2 linked regions of the Ammoniphilus sp. CFH 90114 genome follow. The main gene of each other region encodes a partner of the protein of the gene in region 2 in a complex. Links are inferred from orthologs where the notes say so. Each region holds a gene or a part of one and is shown on either strand. Other genes may lie near its edges.

Evidence for each region.
Region 1: the proteins of EIZ39_RS20885 (region 2) and EIZ39_RS06745 are in contact, whole or in part, in a cryo-EM structure (PDB 8Z21), measured with the Escherichia coli proteins. The link is inferred for Ammoniphilus sp. CFH 90114 from one-to-one orthologs.

What each region holds. Positions count from the first base shown.
Region 1 is NZ_SDLI01000002.1:402,230-413,670, reverse strand. What follows is about bases 4,009-6,987. They hold EIZ39_RS06745 (ABC transporter permease), read right to left. Parts: upstream 5,974-6,987; coding sequence 5,044-5,973; downstream 4,009-5,043. Other genes in these bases: EIZ39_RS06740 (peptide ABC transporter substrate-binding protein), read right to left, coding at 6,255-6,987; EIZ39_RS06750 (ABC transporter permease), read right to left, coding at 4,114-5,040; EIZ39_RS06755 (ABC transporter ATP-binding protein), read right to left, coding at 4,009-4,094. In the rest of the region: spoIIAB (anti-sigma F factor), read right to left, coding at 1-224; spoIIAA (anti-sigma F factor antagonist), read right to left, coding at 225-575; EIZ39_RS06765 (D-alanyl-D-alanine carboxypeptidase family protein), read right to left, coding at 704-1,864; EIZ39_RS06760 (ABC transporter ATP-binding protein), read right to left, coding at 2,005-3,003; more of EIZ39_RS06755, read right to left, coding at 3,084-4,008; more of EIZ39_RS06740, read right to left, coding at 6,988-7,907; EIZ39_RS06735 (Lrp/AsnC family transcriptional regulator), read right to left, coding at 7,972-8,439; EIZ39_RS06730 (purine-nucleoside phosphorylase), read right to left, coding at 8,776-9,594; deoB (phosphopentomutase), read right to left, coding at 9,596-10,777; site-specific tyrosine recombinase XerD, read right to left, coding at 10,945-11,441. UniProt on the Escherichia coli protein: Part of the ABC transporter complex OppABCDF involved in the uptake of oligopeptides and of the ABC transporter complex MppA-OppBCDF involved in the uptake of the cell wall murein tripeptide L-alanyl-gamma-D-glutamyl-meso-diaminopimelate.
Region 2 is NZ_SDLI01000011.1:95,881-107,299, forward strand. Bases 3,286-6,242 are described here. They hold EIZ39_RS20885 (ABC transporter ATP-binding protein), read right to left. Parts: upstream 5,290-6,242; coding sequence 4,282-5,289; downstream 3,286-4,281. Other genes in these bases: EIZ39_RS20875 (amidohydrolase), read right to left, coding at 3,286-3,319; EIZ39_RS20880 (ABC transporter ATP-binding protein), read right to left, coding at 3,339-4,310; EIZ39_RS20890 (ABC transporter permease subunit), read right to left, coding at 5,301-6,191; nikB (nickel ABC transporter permease), read right to left, coding at 6,220-6,242. Also shown: EIZ39_RS20865 (sensor histidine kinase), read left to right, coding at 1-1,080; EIZ39_RS20870 (response regulator), read left to right, coding at 1,055-1,687; more of EIZ39_RS20875, read right to left, coding at 1,721-3,285; more of nikB, read right to left, coding at 6,243-7,143; EIZ39_RS20900 (glutathione ABC transporter substrate-binding protein), read right to left, coding at 7,204-8,799; EIZ39_RS20905 (DUF6612 family protein), read right to left, coding at 8,942-10,177; EIZ39_RS20910 (nuclease-related domain-containing protein), read left to right, coding at 10,359-11,306. UniProt on the Escherichia coli protein: Part of the ABC transporter complex OppABCDF involved in the uptake of oligopeptides and of the ABC transporter complex MppA-OppBCDF involved in the uptake of the cell wall murein tripeptide L-alanyl-gamma-D-glutamyl-meso-diaminopimelate.

The sequences.
Region 1 (11,441 bases), on a different replicon or contig from region 2:
TCGTCATTGTAGTGAGTCACGATCGTAACCAATTGCTCTTCATTCTCTTCGTAGCCATGAATAATAGCATTCGTAACCGCTTCAGAGACTGCTGTTTTAATTTCCTCAAGCTCGTCCAACGTCAAGTTCAACTTGGAAACAAAAGCAGCAACAGCCACGCGTGCAAAACTCTCATTCTCACTCTTGGCAGCTAGATCAATCTTCATATAGTTCTTGTTATGCATTTAAGCCACCCCCAGTAACTGAAGGGCTTCGCCTTCATTTTCCCTGATTTTGATAATCTTAAAGAGACCAGATAATTCAAACAAACGATAAATTAAAGGATTGATGGAGCAAACCACCATCTCGCCTCCACGACTCGTAATCTGTTTATATCTCCCTAAAATCACACCAAGTCCAGAGCTATCCATAAAATGAAGGTGTTCTAGACTGAGAACGATATTTTGCACATTTCCCTTTAAAATCTTTTCCTCCATCTGCTGCTTCAGGTTTTCTGCGGTATGATGGTCCAACTCACCGCTTAGGCGGACGATTAGCACATTTGATAAGACCTCAAGATCAACATGCAAACTCAAGTTCACTCACTCCTTGTAAATTCTGTCATAGGGTAGTTTTCTACAAGGAGAAAGGCAATTCCTGCCAGTCGACAAAACTAGAAAAAAAGCGAGATGCCTTGTCGTTTGAAAAGGCATCTCAAAGTAGGCTACTCATGGATGAGGATCAATCGTTTGGTGGCTCTCTTCATTAACTCCCACCAAGTTGCCTTCTCTACTGGTGCTTCAGCCATCAAGCTGAGTTTTGCTATCTCTTTGCCATCCTTGCGAACAATCATTTCACCGAGAATTTGCCCTTGCTCAACAGGAGCTACGACATCCTTTTTCACTACAATTTCCTTCTCAAACTCTTCTGGCTTTTCCCCTTTTTTCGACAAGATACCAAATGGTTGAGGGGCCACTAAGTTCACTTTTTCAACCGAACCTTTGTTCACCTCTACTTGAGTAATGACATCCCCTTTTTTCACTAATGGGAAGGACTGATACTGAGAAAATGCATAATCAAACATCTGTGTAATTTCTTTATTTCTCGTCTTTGAATCGGGCTCCCCCATAACAACAGCCACTACTCGCATATTGTCCCTCTTAGCTGTTGCTGTTAGGCAATACTTCGCTTCTGATGTATACCCTGTTTTTAAACCGTCTGCCCCTGGGTAAAAACGCACTAATTTGTTGGTGTTCACGAGCCAGAATGGACGGCTTGAGTCCTTGCGTAAATAATCTTGGTACAAGCTTGTATATTTCGTAATTTCTTCATGCTTTAGCAATTCTCTTGACATCATCGCAATATCATGGGCTGTAGAAAAATGATTGTTGGCCGGAAGCCCATTTGTATTTGCGAAGTTTGTATTTTGTAATCCCATTTCTTTCACTCTTTGATTCATTTTCGTTACGAAAGCCTCTTCTGTTCCAGCGAGATGTTCAGCCATGGCAACGGAGGCATCATTTCCTGATGCAATAGCAATTCCTTTTAACATTTCTTCTACACTCATCATCTCACCAGGTTCCAAGAAGATCTGTGAACCTCCCATCGAGGCAGCGTACTCGCTCGCCCTCACCTTGTCCGACAATTTAATTTCGCCGCGTTCCAGCGCTTCCATGATAAGTAACATAGTCATTACCTTCGTGATGCTTGCAGGCGGTAGTTTTTCATTTGAATTTTTCTCATAGATGATTGTACCCGTATCTACTTCAATTAAAATTGCAGATTTTGCATTAGGAGCCAAGTCTAAGGCAGGTTCCTGTGCAAAGCTGGAAATGGGTAGTAAACATAGCATCATAGCAACCAACAGCGCAACCTTCTTTTGCATAATCTCCCTCCAAAAGTAAAATCGTTCAATGAATAAACTCTAATTCAATTCTAGTCTGGACATTTTGCTGGATATATATACCAAAGGAAGAGAACAAAAAAAAGAAAGTTCCGCAAAACAGAACTTTCTTCTTTTCTATATTATTTATCATTATAGATATGACAAGCTGTAAAATGACCAGGCTTAACTTCCTTCCACTCTGGTTCTTGCTTAGAACAAATATCCATCACTTTCGGACAACGAGTTCGGAAATGACAGCCAGATGGAGGATTCATTGGGCTCGGTACATCCCCCTGAAGCACAATTCGCTCACGACTGCGCTCTAACTCAGGGTCTGGGATCGGAATAGCAGATAATAGAGCTTCAGAGTAAGGATGAAGTGGTTCAGCATATAAAGTCTCACTCTCAGCCAACTCTACCATTTTACCAAGATACATAACCGCAACACGATCACTAATGTGTTTTACCATGGATAAGTCATGAGCAATAAATAAATAAGTTAATCCCATTTTATTCTGAAGCTCTTTTAACAGATTCACCACCTGAGCCTGAATAGATACGTCAAGGGCCGAAATGGGCTCATCACAGATGATAAACTTCGGTTCAACGGCAAGCGCACGAGCAATTCCGATACGTTGACGCTGACCCCCACTGAATTCGTGAGGAAAACGATTTATATGCTCAGGGTTCAAACCTACTAATTTTAAAAGTTCCTGGATACGCTGTTTGCGTTTTTCTCCAGTAGCTAATCCATGAATATCAATCGGTTCACCAATAATATCTCCCACCGTCATACGAGGATTAAGGGAAGCATACGGATCTTGGAAAATCATTTGGATCTCTTTACGCATTTCCTTTAATTGCTTAGGGGATAGCTTTTGGATGTCCTTCCCTTCAAACAGTACTTCTCCTTCCGTTGCATCGTACAAACGAAGAATGGTTCTACCAGCTGTTGACTTACCACATCCGGATTCTCCAACAAAACCAAGGGTCTCCCCGCGATGAATGACAAAGTCTAGGTTGTTTACTGCTTTAACAACGGAATCACCAGCATTAAAGAACTTTTTTAAGCCCTTTACTTCTAATAGTACTTCGCTATTCTTTTGTTTTTGTTTATCTTCACGAAGTTGTACTGACATCGCTTTTCACCCTCCTTCATCTGCTTGCGTAACTCTCACAAGCGTGTTCTAGCCCACAGTGGGACAATCTGTATTTTTACTTACTCAGACCCGACCGCACTAGGGTTGACTTCTTTAGCCATAGGATGGTTCAACCAGCAAGCAGCTTTATGGGTTTTACTCATATCCTCCATTTGAGGGTCCAGCTGAGTACAAACCTTCATAGCATAATCGCATCGTGGAGCAAACGCACACCCTGTTGGTGGGTTTAACAGATCTGGCGGAGTTCCAAAGATCGGAACAAGTTCCTCATCCTTTTTCAAGTCAAGGCGAGGTACTGATTTGAGTAAGCCTTTTGTATACGGATGTTTAGGAGAGTAGAAGATTTCATTCACTGTACCTGTTTCAATGACCTGTCCTGCATACATAACGACGACACGGTCACAGGTTTCCGCTACTACCCCTAGATCGTGAGTAATCAAGATAATAGATGTTCCTGTTTTCTCTTGAAGGTCCTTCATAAGATCCATGATCTGCGCTTGAATCGTTACGTCTAAAGCTGTTGTCGGTTCGTCGGCTATCAATAATTTAGGCTGACAAGCTAACGCAATCGCGATCATCGCACGCTGACGCATTCCCCCGCTAAACTCATGCGGGTATTGCTCAACACGAGCCTCGGGATTAGGAATTCCAACCAGGCGAAGCATTTCAATCGCTCTTTCTTTTGCTTCCGCTCTAGAGAGACCTTGATGCTTAACTAAGCCTTCCATAATTTGTCGCCCAATCGTCATCGTTGGATTAAGGGAAGTCATTGGATCCTGGAAGATCATCCCCATATCTTTTCCTCTGACTTTTTCCATCTCTTTATCGGATTTCTTTACGATATCTTCGCCTTGGAAGAGAATTTGACCCTGCTTGATTTGACCCGGAGGCATCGGGATCAATTTCATAATCGTTTGGGAGGTTACGGATTTACCACAACCAGATTCCCCTACAATGGCGACAGATTCCCCTTTGCCCACGTGAAAATTCACGCCACGAACGGCCTTTACTTCTCCTGCATACGTATTAAATGACACATGCAGGTCTTTGACTTCGAGGATTTTTTCCATTTCCTTATTTCACCTCCGATTATTTACGTAGACGAGGGTCTAGTGCATCACGCAATCCATCACCCAGTACGTTAAAGGCTAACATCGTGATACTGATAAAGATGGCTGGGAAAAATAAACGCCATGGATAGTAGCGAAGAGCTCCAAGACCATCACTTGCCATCGTACCCCAACTTGCAATGGGTGCTTGTACCCCTAGACCCAAAAAGCTCAAGAATGCTTCGGTAAATATCGCACTTGGCACCGTTAGAGTCATCGTAACAATAATGGGACCCATTGCGTTTGGAATCAAATGTTTGAATAGTATACGAGATGCACTTGCACCTAGAGAACGAGCGGCAAGAACATATTCGAGTTCTTTCAATTGAAGAATCTGACCTCTTACAATACGGGCCATTCCAATCCATCCGGTAATCGTCATAGCTACAATGATCGTGAATAATCCTTGCTCCATTACAACCATTAGCATGATTACAACTAGCAAATACGGAAGTCCGTTAAGAATGTCGGCAAAACGCATCATGAGATCGTCCACTTTACCGCCCTTAAAGCCGGCAATACCACCCCAGATAATTCCAATAATTAAATCGATAACAGCAGCAGTAATCCCGATAAATAAAGAAATACGTGCACCATACCATACTCGCGTAAACATATCGCGTCCCAAGTCGTCTGTACCAAACCAGTATTCTGCACTTGGTGCTAAGTTTTTAAGTTTTAAGTTCGTATCATAGTAGGTATAACCATTGATAGAAGGGCCAACTGTGGCCATAATGGCAAGGAAAACCAAAATCCATAAACCTACCATGGCTAATTTATTAGCTTTTAAGCGTCTCCAGGCATCTTTCCAGAAAGAAAGACTTGGCCGCGTGATTTCCTCTGCTTTGTTTAAGTCTTTTTGGACCGGTTGGAACAAGTCCTTCGTTAATTTCACTTGTTGTGACATGATCTATTTCCCCTTTCCGGAGAGTTTAATCCTAGGATCTATGATTCCGTAGAGGATATCTACCAACAAAATCATAAATAATAGAATTACACTATAAAATACGGTTGTACCCATAATAACCGTATAGTCACGGTTGCTTATACTTGTCACGAAGTGACTTCCGAGACCAGGGATACCAAAAATTCTCTCGATAACAAACGTCCCTGTCAAGATACTCGCGGACAAAGGCCCTAAGTACGTAATAACAGGCATTAGAGCATTACGCAATGCATGAACAAAAGTCGTTTTAAATTTGGTCAGTCCTTTTGCTTTAGCTGTTTTAATATAGTCTTGAGCTAATACTTCAAGCATATTGGAACGAGTCAAACGAGCAATAAAGGCCATCGGTAATGCTGCTAGAGCAAAAGCTGGCAATACGATCTGTTCAATCGAACCCCATCTAGCAACAGGGAACCATCCCAATTTCATAGCAAATATATATTGAGAGAACGTAGCTAAGATAAAGCTAGGCACAGAAATCCCTAGAACGGCAATGACCATAGCCGTATAATCCTGCCACTTATTGTGGTATAGAGCCGCAATCACACCCAATATCAATCCAAAACTTATAGCAATAAATAAGGCCGAAAGACCGAGTGTAAAGGAGACGGGAAAACCGTCATTAATAATATCATTTACTGTTCTTGCCTTATATTTAAATGATGGACCTAGTTCCCATGTTACAACGGATCCCAAATATTTCACATACTGCACATGTATAGGATCATTTAATCCATAATGCTCCATCATCGATTCCAAAATCTCTTTTGGAACAGCCTTCTCTGAAGTAAAAGGATCTCCAGGTATTGCCTTCATTAAGAAGAACGTGGCGCTGATAATAAGGAACAAAGAAAGAAACACAAATATTAAACGTCTTAATAAGTAGCGTGCCACCATTACACCTCCCATAAAACTTTCTGTTAATTCGACAACATTCGACTTTTCAGCTTTTCCCCAAATAGTAATCAAGGTATATGGCGAGTCCAAATAAGACTCAGCAACATATACCTTGAACACGCAACTTAGATGTTAACCATGATGTAGTACGCCTTGTAAGGCTGTTGTAATGGGGCTTTTATATTTGCGTGTTGATCTAAGCGGATCCTGAACACTCGCTCAATTACTCTATCATGTTCATTCATCTTAGATCAACACTAAAGAATTACCAGTCTAGATTATTCAATATAAGCGTACTTATAGTCTACATCTCCCAAACCATGTAGAAGGACGCCTTTTACTTTGTCATCCTTCACATAAGATTTGGTGTAGAAATAGATTGGTGCAATTGGCATTTCATCCATCAGAATTTGTTCAGCTTGAGCTAGAATTTGCTTACGCTTATCTGGATCAGCTTCAACTGCAGATTCGCCTAGTAAACGTTGGAAATCAGCATTTTCCCATAAGGTATCGTTGTTTCCGCCGTACTTATCTTTGTAAAGTTCTAAGAAGTTGATTGGATCATTAAAGTCTCCCAACCATCCCATACGTCCAACTTGGTAGTTTCCGCTATGCATTTCTTCTAGATATACTTTCCATTCCATATTTTCAAGTTTCACGTCAATACCAAATGCTTTCTTCCATTGGTCTTGGATAGCTTGAGCTATTTTTTGGTGACTTTCACTTGTGTTGTAGCTTAGTGTAACGTCCAATTCTTCCTTGGTCATCCCGAGCTCTTGAAGTCCTTCATCAAATAATTTCTTAGCAGTTTCTAAGTCGTTATCCTTGAAGTAGCCTTCATTCTTAAGTCCCATGGTTGGAGGAACCGCACCCATTGCAGGGATTTGATCTGCCTGCGTAACGTTGTCAATGATGGTTTGACGGTCCATTGCATAAGCAAAAGCTTTACGCATCTTAACATTGTTAAATGGTGGTTTTTCCGTTTGGAATTTATACCAGTAAGTTCCTGCAATTGGATAGATATTTAATCTACCTTGGTCCTTAAGTGTCGGAATCGCATCAGTTGGCAGGTCAGATGTTGGTGCACCAGCCCAATCCAATTCCCCATTCTCAAACATGTTGAATGCTGTAGCATGATCTTCAATCATAGCAAAAGTAATACGGTCAAGTTGAACTTTATCAGCATCCCAATATTGATCATTCTTCACGATTTCAGCAATATTGTTATGTTCCCACTTATCTAATTTAAATGCACCGTTTGATACATACTTATCCGTTGCATCATTCGCCCAATCTTTGTTAGCCTCTACAATATTCTTATTAACAGGCATATAAGTGTAGAAAGCAGTCAATTCTAGGAAGTAAGGAGTTGGATTCTCTAATTCTACAACCAATGTTCTCTCATCAGTAGCTTTAATTCCAACTTCGTTTACATCCTTGATTTCGCCCTTGTTAAATTTCTCCGCATTCTTAATTACATAGAGCTGGTAAGCATAGTTTGCTGCTGTTTCTGGAGCAAGGACGCGCTCCCACGCATATTCGAAGTCATAAGCAGTTACAGGGTCACCGTTAGACCATTTTGCATTTTCACGGATGGTGAAAGTGTAAGTCTTAAGGTCTTCGGAAACCTCAATTTTTTCAGCTGCTGCTTCATGAGGATTTTCATCTTCTCCAATACGAGTAAGACCCTCAAACATTTGGCGAATTAATGTTCCGGAAGTACTATCTTCAGCAAGACCTGGATCGAGCGTAGGAGGTTCGCTGTTGATGTTTAGACGCAATACTTGAGGTGCCTTATTCTCTTCTGTCGCACCTTGATCTGCGGGCTTGTCAGTGGATGGCTGAGCTGTGCTTCCGCCTCCACATGCTGTCAACACTAGGCTTGAAACCATAGCTGTAGACATTAACTTAACCAACGTCTGTTTCTTCATGTTGTGAGTACCCCCTAATGATTTTTGTTTGTGTTTATACTTCATCTCGCATCAAATCGGGTAACTAGTCGTCACAATCATCCGGTCTGATAAAAGAGAAAGAATCCTTGTACTGTTTTAACTCGATGGATACATCGGCAGAAATGATACCCTCAATCTTGGAGAGGTCATGGTTTACGAATAAAACCAACTCGTCATTCGAACGGAAGTAAGCTTGAATAATCAGATCATTGCGTCCTGAGAAAGCTCCGATAAAACGTACAGAAGGAAAATCTCTTAATTGAACGGCTACTCGTTCTTGCAGTCCTAATTGTGTCTTAATTCCAATAATGGCCTGAACGTTTAACCCTACTTTATTCGGATTGGTATGGATGATAAATTCAAACACTTCTTCTTCCTGCATCTTGTTAATGCGAGCTCGTATTGTCCCTTCGCTCACCTCTAGCAATTGAGCCATTTCCGTATAGGAACGGCGTCCATCCTCTTGTAACAACTGCAAGATTTCAAAGTCTAAACGATCTAGTTTTTTCATCATTATTTCTCCACTGTTATCCTTAACGTTTTGAGGGCCCCCGCGCATAAATACGATTATATCATTTTCTTCAATAATTTCTACGCATTTCGTAAAAAAAATAAATAGAACCAATCCTGATTTTATATAAATTCATATAACTGTATTTTTACTTAATATCAAAAAACAAAACTTTTGTTTCATCTGAATGTAAGCGATGTCACACGAATAAATATTAGTTCTCTGAATCTTAGAACTTTACGATCGAGATAAAAAACGTGCACCTCAGAGCTAGAAGTGCACGTTTTCATTAACATTATTGGCAATATTCTTCGATATTCGCAGGAATTATCTACGCTATAATTCTTTCACAATTCCTTTTACTAACCCTAAAAATTTTTCTTTGGCTTTTTCTGCGGTTTCCATTACCTCTTCATGAGTAAGCGGCTGAGGCAATATTCCTGCAGCCATATTGCTTATGCAAGATATTCCCAAAACCTTCATCCCGCTATGGCGCGCCACTATGACTTCCGGCACCGTAGACATTCCCACAGCATCTGCACCAAGCATACGCAACATCCGAATCTCAGCCGGGGTTTCATAGCTAGGTCCCGTTAACCCTGCATATATTCCTTTTTTCACTTCAATCCCTTGCTCTTTCGCTACTTGTTCAGCTAATTGAACAAGCTCTTTAGAGTAGGCCTCTGACATATCTGGGAATCGTACGCCCAACCTCGAGTCATGTGGACCGATCAGCGGATTTCTACCTGTCATATTGATGTGATCTTCAATAAGCATCAGTTCCCCAGGTTCAAAGCTCGTATTGATTCCACCTGCGGCATTTGTAACTAAGATTTTCTGAACCCCTATCGCCGCCATAACCCGTACAGGAAAAGTCACCGTATCTAGAGAATACCCCTCGTAATAATGGAATCTACCTTGCATGGCCACGACCAGCTTTCCGTTCAACTGTCCAATAACCAGTTGCCCCTTATGTCCTTCCACGGTGGAGGTGGGGAAATGAGGGATCTCATGATAAGGGATCGCAATAGGATTTTCAATTTCATCAGCAAGTACGCCGAGACCCGACCCGAGAATAAGTCCGATCTCTGGAGCCTCATGAAGTTGGGCAAGAATATATTCTTTTGTCTCCTGAATTTGCTCTATAGTTTGCATCTTATAATCCTCCTAGGTTCTTAAGAAAACTATTACCAATTTCCGGCTTCGTAATGCCAAAGTTTTCTGCTACTGTAGCACCAATATCAGCAAAGGTCTCACGAATACCCAAATTCTCTCCTTGGGTCATTCCAGGATGAACACAAAGGATGGGAACATATTCCCTTGTATGATCCGTTCCCGGATGCACAGGATCATTGCCATGGTCCGCGGTGAGAATGAGTAAGTCGTTCTCTTTTAACTTCCCTAGAATTTCTGGCAGTCGCTCATCAAACTCAACAAGTGCTTGTCCGTAACCCAGAGGGTCTCGGCGATGTCCGAACAAGGCATCAAAGTCAACTAGGTTTAAGAAAGCAAGACCTTTAAAATCCCTCTCCATTACCTCAAGCAGTTTATTCACACCATCCATATTGTCCTTGGTCTTTACAGAATCGCTAACTCCTTCACCCGCATAGATATCTGAGATTTTACCTATGGCAATGGAATCATACCCGGCTTCGAGTAGGCTGTTCATCACGGTCTTTCCTGGTGGCTTTAACGAATAATCTCGGCGGTTGGCTGTTCGTTTGAATTGACCAGCTTGACCTACGAAGGGACGAGCAATGACTCTTAATACAGGAAAATCGCTATCTTCCATTGTAAGCTCTCTAGCCACTTCACAAATTTTATAAAGCTCGTCTAGAGGAACGACTTCTTCATGGGCAGCAATTTGAAAGACCGAGTCGGCTGATGTATACACAATGACATCCCCTGTGTTTACATGCTCCTCTCCTAATTCTTCAATGATCTCTGTACCTGAAGCAGGCTTGTTTCCTAATACACCACGACCAATTCGCTTAGAAAAGGCCTCAATCAATTTTGCTGGAAATCCATTTGGGTATGTATGAAAAGGAGTAGATACCTTGAGGCCCATGAGCTCCCAATGCCCCGTGCTCGTATCCTTGCCTACTGATACTTCAGCCATCTTGCCGTAGTGCGCTTGTGGCGCCGCCAGGGCTTCAATTCCTAGAAGCGGTTCGATGTTTCCTAGTCCCAATGCTTGCATATTAGGAACTTTTAGTCCATTCATCTTTTCAGCAATATGACCTAACGTATGAGAACCTTTATCCCCGAACTGATCAGCATCAGGCAACTCGCCAATGCCAACGCTATCTAATACAATTAAAAAAATACGACTAAACAATCTGTTTTACCCCCTGAACAAATCATATTTACTTTTTTCATTTTCCCCAACTCATTCACATTTTACCGAAAAAGAACATTATAAATGTTCTTGTCCAGGCAGACAAAAAAACGCTCGGAATCGAAACGATTGACCCACACCTAGGTCTCTTCCGAAGAGCGAAATATTCAAGCCCTTGGGTGTGCCTTTGAATAGACTTCCCGAAGCCTCGGCTTGGTAATTTGTGTATAGATTTGTGTAGTGGAGATATCGGCATGACCCAGCATTTCTTGGACCGACCTTAAATCTGCTCCATTCTCTAGGAGATGAGCAGCAAAGGAGTGTCTTAACGTATGAGGCGTAATGTCCTTACTAATATTCGCCTTGTCGGCATACTTCTTAATCAGCTTCCAAAACCCTTGTCTAGACAGTCTCTTTCCTTGTTGATTCAGGAATAACGCTTGTTCATCCTTATCCTTAATAAATCCAGGTCTTCCCTTTAGTAAATAACTCCCTAGTGTATCAATGGCATATTTCCCAAGAGGAATAATTCTCTCGCGATTCTTGTTCGTACACTTGACATAGCCAAGTTCTAGATTAACCTCTTCCAGATCAACGGCTAACATCTCAGACACCTTAGCTCCTGAAGCATAGAGAAGTTCAAGCATTGCTTTATCTCTTAATC
Region 2 (11,419 bases):
GTTGTTGTCCCCTTACTCTTCCTATTGATTACTCATAGTCTGTTATTTCTATACTTCCCTAATGACTTTTATTATAGCGGTTCAGCTGTGCTGCTCATTCTGGGAATTATAGCTGTTAATCAAATAGGTAGAGAGTTGCCTGGTATTGGGTGGAAGATTCTTATTTTATTTCAATATCTACTAGCTATTGAATGGTTAGATATGGTGAAATGGCTGACAAGCTTTGGGTTTGGTACCCGTCGGATCTCCCTTAGAATTAAACAGTTAGCTGAAGCTTATGGAGTAGACTCGGGACTAAGCCTCTTCTCACTCTTGCTGTTTTTTGTTCTCCTCTTGTCTGCAGGGATTACCTGTCTTCTCATTCGCATGATGAAGCATACAGAACAAGAGAAACTAAGGGTCCAACAGGTTAAGTTAAAGATGGCTCAAGCTCGTTCAGGTCAAGAGGTTCTTTTCCTTGTTCATGATCTTAAAACCCCTCTCACCTCTATTAGAGGGCTTAACTCTCTTGTTCAGTTGAGGGCCCCGGACAAAAAGGTCGAAACCTATTCCGAGAAGATCGAACAGTCAATCGCTCATATGAACAGTATGATTTCAGAGATTCTATTTGAAGAGAAGAGAACACTCGTCAGTGTACACGAAATCATTGATACGGTTCGTTCTACCCGATCCGGAGGATCACTAGGCTCTTTTGATGTCGATGTAAAAGGGGAGATGCCTCTCCTCTACGTCAACAAAACTCGAATCGTTCGCACCCTTATTAATTTACTAAATAACTCTTTTGAATCGACAGTAGATGTTCCTAATAGGAAAGTCGGGCTGCTTGTGGAGCGCTCAAGGAATGAAGTTCATTTTTCCATTTTTGATAATGGAAAAGGAATCTCTCAAGAACATATCAAAAAAATCTGGGATCTAGGCTTCTCTACCAAGGATTCAGCCGGTGCGGGCCTCGCTTTCGTAAGACAGGTCATTGAAGGCCACCAAGGAAAACTTACGGTTCGAAGTACAGAAGGGGAAACGGTGGTTACCGTCATCCTACCTAAGGGGGAAGCTCATGACGAAAATACTCATTGTGGATGATGATCCAATGATTCGCTATACCTTACAAGAAATATGTGAGTTTGCGGGCTTCGACTCCCTAGCTTTAGAAAATGGAAAAGAGGCTTGTGAACGGTTTAATGAAGACGAATTCGAAGTGGTTTTAGTAGACTACTATATGCCGGAGATGGATGGTCTTGAGACTGTAAGAGCCTTGAGAGAGATGAGCGAGCAGGTACCGATTCTTGTCTTGACCGTCGATGAACGCGAAGAAACCGTTCAAGGTTTCTTTGAAGCAGGCGCCACCGACTTTTCGCTAAAACCGGTTCGAGCCCCTGATTTGATTTCACGTTTGAACCTGCATCTTGAGCTTTCCTCCATGAAGCGCCACCAACAGAATAAGCGTCGCGAGGTATGGGTTACCAAGGGAATTAGCGAAAATACGATGAACCTGATCGTCCAGTTTCTCAAGGAACAAACTCAGCCCGTAACGATTGAGGAAATTACAGAAGGGGTTGGTTTAGCCTATCCGACCGTCCATCGCTACATCGCCCAATTAATGGACGAAGAAGCCGTGGAAGTAATTCCTCATTATCGTAAGGTGGGGCGACCTAAAAATCAATATTTGTGGAAAACAGCAAAAAGCTAAGCCCATCGGCTTAGCTTTCATTCATGCAAGGAGCTACCTCTCATACCTAACCTTACCACCTACAATCGTCATCACGACTTTCGTAGAAAGCAGCTCATCAGGGTGGGACGTAAAGATGTCCTTCGAATACACCGTCATATCCGCCCACTTCCCTCTTGTGATCGTTCCTTTCACCGTCTCCTCATTGGTAGCGTAAGCACCACCCACCGTAAACAGTGTCACAGCCTCCTCAATCGTTAACTTCTCGCTCGGGTTCCAGCCTGGATGGTCTTCACCTGGGGCCTTACGGGTCACCGCTGCGTGAAGGCCTAGTAGAGGGTCTAGCGGCTCGACAGGAGCATCCGATCCTCCTGCACAGATGATCCCAGCTTCCATCATCGTCTTCCACACATAAGAATAATGAGCCCTTTCTTCTCCCAAACGATCATATAGCCATGGGAAATCCCCTGGTACAAAACGAGGTTGAAGGTCAGCCATTCGGCTTGGGTGCTTTAATCGCTCCAACAAATCGGGTCGTATTACGGAAGTATGAATCAGTCGATCACGATACGCAACAGGCGCGAACTGATCGAGTCCATCAAGTGTTATTTCTAATGCCTTATCACCAATGACATGGACAGCAATCGGCATTTGGTGCTCCCTCGCCCCACGAATAATTTCGGTTAAAGCCTCAGGATCATGGACAGGATAACCTACCATGTTGGGGTCATCTTGATATGGAACAGACATATAAGCGGTTCTTCGCCCTAGTGCACCATCCGCAAAAATCTTTAGCGCACCTATCTGTAAATAGGGGCTTCCATACCCTGTGTACATTCCTGCTTCCTTCAATGCTTTCAAGTAAGGATAATAGATAAGGAGATTCGTCCTTAATCCGACTCCCTCTTGATGAATAAGCTCATCATATATTCGGTAAGTCTGCTCAAAACCACCTAAGTAACGTAGATCCTCTGTATGCACACTAGTTAATCCTAGCTCTAAGGACAGCTCCATGGCTTGTTTAACAGCCTGCTTTAATTGGTCATAACTTGTTTCTGGGATGTATTTTCTAATTAATTGTGACGCCGTCTCTAAAAACAAGCCCGTCGGTTTACCTGTTTGCGAGTCCACCACAATCTCTCCACCGGAAGGCACCTCTATGCCTGGATGATAATGACTGATCTCTAAAGCCCTATGGTTTACTAGAAAAGCATGACCACAAACGCGTGTCAAGAAAAGAGGACGTCCCAAGGAAGCGGCATCTAATTCTTCTATGGTTGGCAAACCACTTCCATCCTTAAAAAGATTCTCATCCCAGCCCCTGCCTATCACCCACTCATCAAGAGGAGTTTGTTCAGCCTTTTGTCTAACGGAAGCCAACAGTTCAGCTTTTGACCCAAACCCGGACAGGTCCAAGTGAAGCAGCTTCAAGCCAATACTAGAAATATGCAAGTGACTATCAATCAAACCGGGCGTAACCGGGTGATTAAGCAAGTCGATGGTTACGGCATTAGGACTTCCCCACTGAAGCAGCATGTCCTTTGTACTGCCAAGGTCAATAATGCGCTCATCCCTCACAACTACAGCTTCGACTAAAGGAAGATTCGGATCTTGCGTATAAATTTTTCCGTTTATAAAAATGGTTACAGCCACCTTCTATCCCTCGCTTCCATTATTTATAAAGATGACAGGCTACTTGATAGTCCTCACTCACATACTCTAATTCAGGTCTTACACTCTTGCATACTTCCAGCACTTTTGGACAGCGAGGAGCAAAGGCACATCCAGCGGGAGGGTTGGCTGGTGATGGCACATCCCCACTCAAGATGATTCGCTCCTTCTTTTCCAACGGATTGGCTACCGGCACAGCCGATAATAAAGCTTGCGTATAAGGATGAAGCGGTTCTGAATACATGTTTTCAGTCGGTCCCATTTCCACCATACGACCCAAATACATGACGCCTACGCGGTTGCTAATATGTCGGACGACGGAGAGATCATGAGAAATAAAGATATAGGTCAATTCAAATTGCTCTTGCAGATCCTGGAGTAAATTCAAAATTTGCGACTGAATGGAAACATCAAGCGCGGATACCGGCTCATCAGCGATAATCAGCTTAGGCCGCAAGACGAGTGAACGGGCAATCCCAATCCGTTGACGCTGACCTCCGGAGAATTCATGAGGATATCGCTCCGCTTGCTCTGGGCGCAATCCGCAAACCTGCAAGATTTGGTAGACCTTTTCTTCCACATTCTCCTTCGTTGCAAGATGATGCGCCAGTAGCGGTTCTGCGATAATATCCTTTATTTTCAAACGAGGATTCAAGGAAGCAAATGGGTCTTGAAAAACCATTTGTATTTCCTTGCGCATCCGCCTCATTTCTTCCCTAGAAAGCAACCTGAGGTCCTTGCCTTCAAACAGGATTTGTCCTTCTGTTGGCTCCAAGAGGCGAAGAATGGTGCGCCCTGCCGTTGACTTCCCGCATCCTGATTCCCCTACGATTCCCAGCGTTTCCCCGCGCTTCACATGAAAGGAGACATCATCGACGGCCTTGACATAACCCGTCACCTTATTCAATAGGCCCCCGCGAAGTTCAAAATACTTTTTTAAATGATTAACTTCCAGTAGCGTGGAGCTCTGCATCGGATTTTCCCTCCTTCTCATACAACCAACAACGGCACTGATGGCCTTCTTCTACATACACGAGGCTTGGTGGAGCCGTCTTGCACTTGTCGACGGCCTCCGAGCAGCGTGGATAGAAACGACAGCCTTGAGGCATCTGCGTAAGGGCTGGAACTTGACCAGGGATCGGAGTCAATCTCTCCTTCTTTTGATCTAGTTGAGGGATCGACTGCATCAATCCTCGTGTATAAGGATGTTTAGGACGAGTAAATAAGCTGACCACATCCGTTTCTTCCACCACCTGCCCGGCATACATCACAAGAACTCGATCACACATTTCGGCCACTACGCCTAGGTCGTGCGTGATCAAGAGAATCGATGTCCCCGTTTCTTCCTTCATTCTGCGAATCAGATCCAGAATTTGAGCTTGTATGGTCACGTCGAGCGCGGTTGTAGGTTCATCCGCAATCACAAGCTTCGGCTGGCATAATAAGGCCATTGCAATCATAATCCGCTGTCTCATCCCACCGGAGAGTTGATGCGGATAATCTTTCATGATCTCCTTCGGCCTTGGAATGCCCACTTTCACTAACATCTCTATAGCAAGAGCCTCAGCTTCTTTCTTGCTCATCTTTCGATGTAATAAAACCGCTTCCGCCAGCTGTCTGCCAATCGTAAAAACGGGATTCAAAGAGGTCATAGGCTCCTGAAATATCATCGATATTTCATTTCCGCGCAGATTACGAATTTCTTTATCGGACATTTTCAGTACATTCTTCTGATCAAAGGCAATATCGCCTTCTACAGTACATGTTGGCTCGCCTGGCAGAAGACGCATGATAGAAAGGGAGGTAATCGATTTTCCACATCCTGATTCTCCCACTAGTCCTAGAGTTTCTCCTTCACGCAGATGAAAAGAAATGCCGGACACCGCTGTAACTGAACTTTCTTCTGTACGAAAGGAAATTTTCAAGTCATTGACTTCAAGCAGCTTCTTCATTCTTTCCACCTCTAATCCTTAATTCTTGTATCCAGCGCATCCCTTACCGCATCTCCCAGCAAGTTAAAGGCCAAGCATGTAATTAATATGGCTAAACCCGGGAAGATGGCAATATGAGGCGAGGTCGTCATATACTGTCGTCCAGCGCTGAGCATGGTGCCCCATTCTGGCGTCGGTGGTTGAGCTCCCATTCCAAGAAAGGATAGAGAAGCAGCAATTAAGATTGCTGTACCAATCCGCATGGTGAAGTAAACCATCACGATAGATAAGGTACCAGGAAAGATATGTTTCCAAATAATCGAGCGATCACGAATTCCCATTGCGCGTGCCGCTTCGATGTATGTCATATTTTTCAAAGATAACGTATTTCCTCTGACAATCCTTGTGAAAATAGGAATGGTAAAGATTCCTACCGCGATAATAACGTTCGTCATCCCAGGTCCAAGAAGAGCAATGATTGCAATTGCTAACAGGATTCCTGGAAAAGCAAACAACACGTCGCATGCCCGCATTACCATGGAATCATACCATCCTCCATAATAGCCCGCACTTAGACCAAAGAACGTTCCAATGACAGCTCCGCCTAATACAGACAAAAGCCCAACCGCCATCGAGATTCGAATCCCATGGAGCAGACGGCTAAATACGTCTCGGCCAAACTCATCCGTCCCTGCCCAATGCTCTACCGTAGGGGATAATAAAATTTTATCGTAATCAGGCTCTGTCGGATCATAAGGGGCAATGAATGGCCCAACGACAGCAAGGATCATCAATGATAGAACAATGAACAACGAGATCATGCCAATACGTTGCTTAGAAAACCTCCTCATGAAGCGACGCATAGGAGATTCCTTCGATGTCCCTCCTATGGAAGGAGAGTTTATCGGTGCATCGGTCGTCATCTCTACTTGAGACATACCCCTCACTCCTTTAACTTTGCAGGCGAATTTGTGGGTTTAAGACGGCATAAACCACATCAACCAAGAGATTAATAAGTAAGAACTGTAAGGCGAAGAGCAACATTTCGGCTTGTATGACCGGGTAATCTCGGAACTGAACCGCTTCGATCAGCAGTCTCCCCAACCCCGGCCAAGAGAAGACCGCTTCCGTTACTACAGCTCCTCCTAATAGAAACCCAAACTGTAGTCCTGTCATCGTAACCACAGGGATCAAGGCATTCCGAAGAGCATGCGACCAAACCACAAGCCTTTCTCTTGCCCCTTTCGCTCTTGCTGTTCGAACGTAATCCTCGCGAAGCGCTTCAACCAAACTAGATCGGGTGAACCGGGCAATGACCGCCGCGACCCCAGACCCTAAGGTGATAGCAGGAAGAACCACATGCCAAAAGGAGCCTGTTCCTCCTGTAGGGAACCATCCTAACCTCACGCTAAATACTTCAATTAACATGAGACCTAGCCAAAAGGAGGGAATCGAAATCCCAGTCACGGCTGCAAACATCGTCACTTGATCCTGCCACTTCCCTCTTTTGGTAGCTCCAATCACTCCAATTAAAACACCGGCAAAAACGGCCCATACCATACTATAAAAGGTCAGTTTCATCGTCGGCCAGAATCGTTCGGCAATCATATCTACAATAGGTTCCTGTGTTCGATAGGAATCACCGAAATCCCCTTTCAAGGCACCCGTAAGAAAGTTCCAGTATTGTTCATAAAGCGGCTTATCCAGCCCAAGCTTGATTCTCGTATTCTCCACATCTTGGTACGTGGCCTCTGTTCCAGCAACCATTCTTGCAGGATCTCCAGGAAGCATATGCAAAAACATAAAAGTGATAAAGGATACAATCAGCAAAATAGGAATCATCCCAAAGAGCCGCCTGCATATGTAAATAAACATATTCCTCCTCCTTTATTAGAAAAGAAGAGGTTCAAGATCTCGCTTGAACCCCTGCTTGTACTATTTGAATTCAACACCCTTAACATCTAACTGAGTTCCTGGCATAACGAAGGCTCCGTCAATATTGGCTCTCTTTCCGAGGACGTTATCCACCGCAAACATGAACAACCAAGGTGCATCTTCTACAATCGTTTTCTGAGCTTCCGCATAAGCGGCTAAACGCTCTTGTTCGTTGTTAGAGGATAGACCCAGCGCAATGTTCTTTTCTACTTCTTCGTTCGTGTAGTACCCGACGTTATAACCAGCAGGAGGGAAATTGTCCTTTGTCAACAACGGTCGCACTCCCCAATCAATTTCACCCGTAGAAGGTGACCATCCTGTTGCATAAGAAAGCATTTTACTGTCCTTCGCCTCTACATACATTTGGTTAGATAGCGTACCTTCTTCCATCGGCTGAACATTAGCATTGACTCCGATTTGCTTCCATTGCTGCTGAATAAATTCTGCTATTTTAATTTTTTCGGTAGAATTGTCTACCCAAATCGTTGTTTCAAATCCATTCGGATGTCCCGCTTCGGCAAGCAATTGCTTTGCCTTTTCTAAGTTGAAATCATACATTTGTTGCTTTTGGAAGCCCCATATCATAGGAGATACAACGGATTGAGCTGGGGAAGCAAACCCTCTCATAACCACCTTTACTAAAGCCTCTTTATCCACAGCATAGTTAAGCGCTTGGCGTACTAATTTATCATCAAACGGTTCCTTCGTGACGTTAAAAGCTACATATCTACTAAATAAAGACGGTGACTTCTCGACGATGATATTGTTGTCCCCTTTAACCGCTTCTGTTTGCTCTGGTGGCAACGGATAAACAAAATGAGCTTCTCCCGTTTTTAGCATGGCTACTCTTGAAGCCGCTTCTGGAACCGGCTTGAATACAATGCGATCTACCTTAGCTGCGTTGGCTGCGTCCCAGTATCCGTCAAACTTCTCAACGATTGTATGTTGAGCATCTTTCCACTCTACAAATTTGTATCGACCTGTACCTACGGGTGCACGATTAAGTCCCTTGTTATTTTCTGCGATGGCCTTTGGTGAAATCATCGCAGCAGATGGATGGGCAAAGGTTTGAACAATAGCAGCGAAGGGCTTGTTCAAAATGACCTTTGCAGTATATTCATCTACCACTTCAACCGATTCAACAGCAGCAAATAAAGAGGCCCGCTTCAAGCGATTTTCTGGATTTTTTAATCTATCAATATTAGCCTTCACAGCTTCAGCATTAAAATCCGTGCCATCATGGAACTTAATGCCCTTCTTTAATTTAAATGTAAGTGACTTCGCATCTTCCCCCATCTCTGGCATGGATTCTGCTAGTACTGGATGCATCTTCATATCTCTATCAAAATCTAATAGACCTTCATACATCGTTTTAGTAATAGAATAAGAGACGTTTTCCTGAGAGTCCTGTGGATCCATCGTGGTCGGATTGGCATCTTGTGCAACAATAAACTCACTTGGTTTAGCTGGACTAGCTGTTTCTGTCCCCCCTGTTGAGGTGTTTGCAACCGGTTCCGTTTTGGAACATCCCACTAGAAATACACTTGTTGCAACGAAACAGGCCAGAGTTCGTTTGACCCACTTGTTCTTTATCATTCATTTTCCCCCTTCTCTTAATTTTGTAATAATTATATAAATTGTTAGCGATATCATAAACAGATAAAAAAGATAAAAAAAGATAAAAAGAGATTAGAAGACAAAACTCATCGGTTTTGTCCCCTAACCTCTAGTAAATGAACTACTCTTGCCCAGCAGCTCCAATGACCTTCGCTTGCTTAGCTTCCTCAGGCAGAACGATACTATCTACCTGGTTAAAGTCAGTATACGTGCCGCTCATTTTCATTTCCATTCTTTCTATCGGTTGATTTGGCATCTCAGCAAGCTCTAGGTCCATCTGCATGGAAAGCTTAGTCGGAAGCTTCGTCTCCAGATCAAACCACATGAATCCCGACATTCTCAATTCTTCTAATCCGGTTTCTTCCATCATGGCAGCTGGCATCTCTTGACCCGAGAACAAGTTGCCAGCAAGACTCAACATTTCCTGCATCGAAGTAAACCTTCCTTGCAAGGATACCTTTTGCATCTCTTTTCCATCGATAACCTCGGTTCCTAAGTCACGATAGAAGACATATTTGTTATTCATTTGTTGGTTGTAAGCTACGCTATTTTTTTGCATCTCCATCATTTGATCAAAAGTAAACGGGAGTTCGCTGCCCATCTTCATCCATTCTTCTTGGTTGGTTTCAGGATTCAGCATCTTCATATACATGCCGTCCTTGACGAAGTATTGCTCCATCTTCATTTCCGTTTCCCCTGTAGTAAGAGGCTGCGGCAGCTTGGAGTTGGAGACGATTCGGAAACCCTGGTCCTTCTTGAATTCCATCTCCATCTTCATTGTCATGTTGAGTGTGTTCATCGGAGGTGCTTCAGGAAGTCCTTGGCTGAGAACCATATTCATATCTTGAGTCATATTCGCTTTAAAAGAGTCTTGTTTATCCATCACTTCGGATGACTTGATGACCCATTCGTGGGCTGTTGGATCACTCACTAAAGCCTTCTGAATCGCTGCCTTCGCTTCATCTAATGTAACCATGTCGTGCGCAAACGAAATGCCATAATCATTTTTTAGGACTTCTGGGTTTGTTCCGAGGATTTTCGCAATAATAATATAGGCTTCATTGGCTTTTAGTGAATTTTCTAATCGAACTGTTCCATCTCCGTATCCATAAATGACTTTACGCTCCTTCATGACACGAATGGCATGAGCATAAGGAGAATCTGTGGACACATCTTGAGGAAGAACGGCATTTTGATCCTGTAAAGGTAATTGAAGTTGATCAACAATAGTATGTATGAAAGCTCCTCTAGTAACGATGTCTTGTTCTGTAGAGTTTGCCGATACACTTCCTGATCCTATGAATGTCCCTGCTAGTAGAGTCGTTGATAGGGATAAAGCAAGTAATCTTCTTTTCATAAAAAAAGCCTCCCGTCGTTTAGTCTTTATGTTATACGGAAGATTTTAGGAAAAGTTTCCTTTTTAACTGCAAATATCCACCCCCGGAATGCAAATATCCCCTCCCATTTTGCAAATATAGTAAAGGAGTTCCCCTCTCTACCTCGAATTGATAAATATCACCCTAAAAGGAGGTTTATAGATGATTAAAAAACGAAGAAAATACCCATTAAAACTTAAAAAAGCACATGCTCTGCTTCGACGACTCCATCCTTTGCACCCGACTAGACTAGAGATCGAAGAGGATTTGAAAAAAAACCACGCGGGCTTCCGAGGAGAAAAAGAATTAGATTATCATCTAGGCTTTCTACCTCAAGATGACTACTTCATCTATCAAGGTCTGCAGCTTCCAGGATTCCAAATCGATTGTCTAGTCCTATGCTCCCGCTTCGCTGTTATTATTGAGAGTAAGAATTTTAGCGGCACACTCACATTCGACTCATCATCCCATCAATTTTACCGTACAAAGGATAACCAAAAAGAAGGCTTCCCCGACCCTATCCTCCAAGCAAAACGGCATAAGATCAAGCTGCAAAAGTGGCTCACTACTCATAAGCTGAAACCCCTTCCTATTCAAACCCTTATCTCCATTGCTTTTCCCACCACCATCATCGAAACGGACAACAGCAACTACCATCTCTTCGAGACGGTCACCCACGCTGAGAGAATTCCCGATAAAATTGCAGCACTATTCAGCTTTTACCCTGAAGTTTCCCTATCTCCTTATCACCTCAAGAAATGGAACGACACCCTACTCACCGAGGACCAAGCTGAAAAATTTGATGCTCTCGCCTTCTACCAAATCAAACCCACAGACTTTACCCAAGGTATTAGCTGTCGTACCTGCTACCACAATCCAATGAAACGCATCTATGGAAAATGGAAATGTCCCGGTTGTCAAGCTACTTCCCGCAAGGCTCATGTCGGACCCATCCTCGATCATCTCCTCTTAGTTAATCAACTAACGAATCAAGATGCACAAAGGTTACTCCACTTTTCCACAACCTACACGGTAAGCCGATTACTTTCCGCGATGAAACTTCCCTTTACCGGAGATAACAAAGGTAGAGTTTACTATTATCCTTACTGAAGTTGATATATTTGCAAGTTTAACTTGGATATTTGCAGCTTCAGCCCGGATATTTGCAACCCATCCTCCAAACAAAAAAACCACCCCAAATCTGGGGCGGTCCACTCAACCTA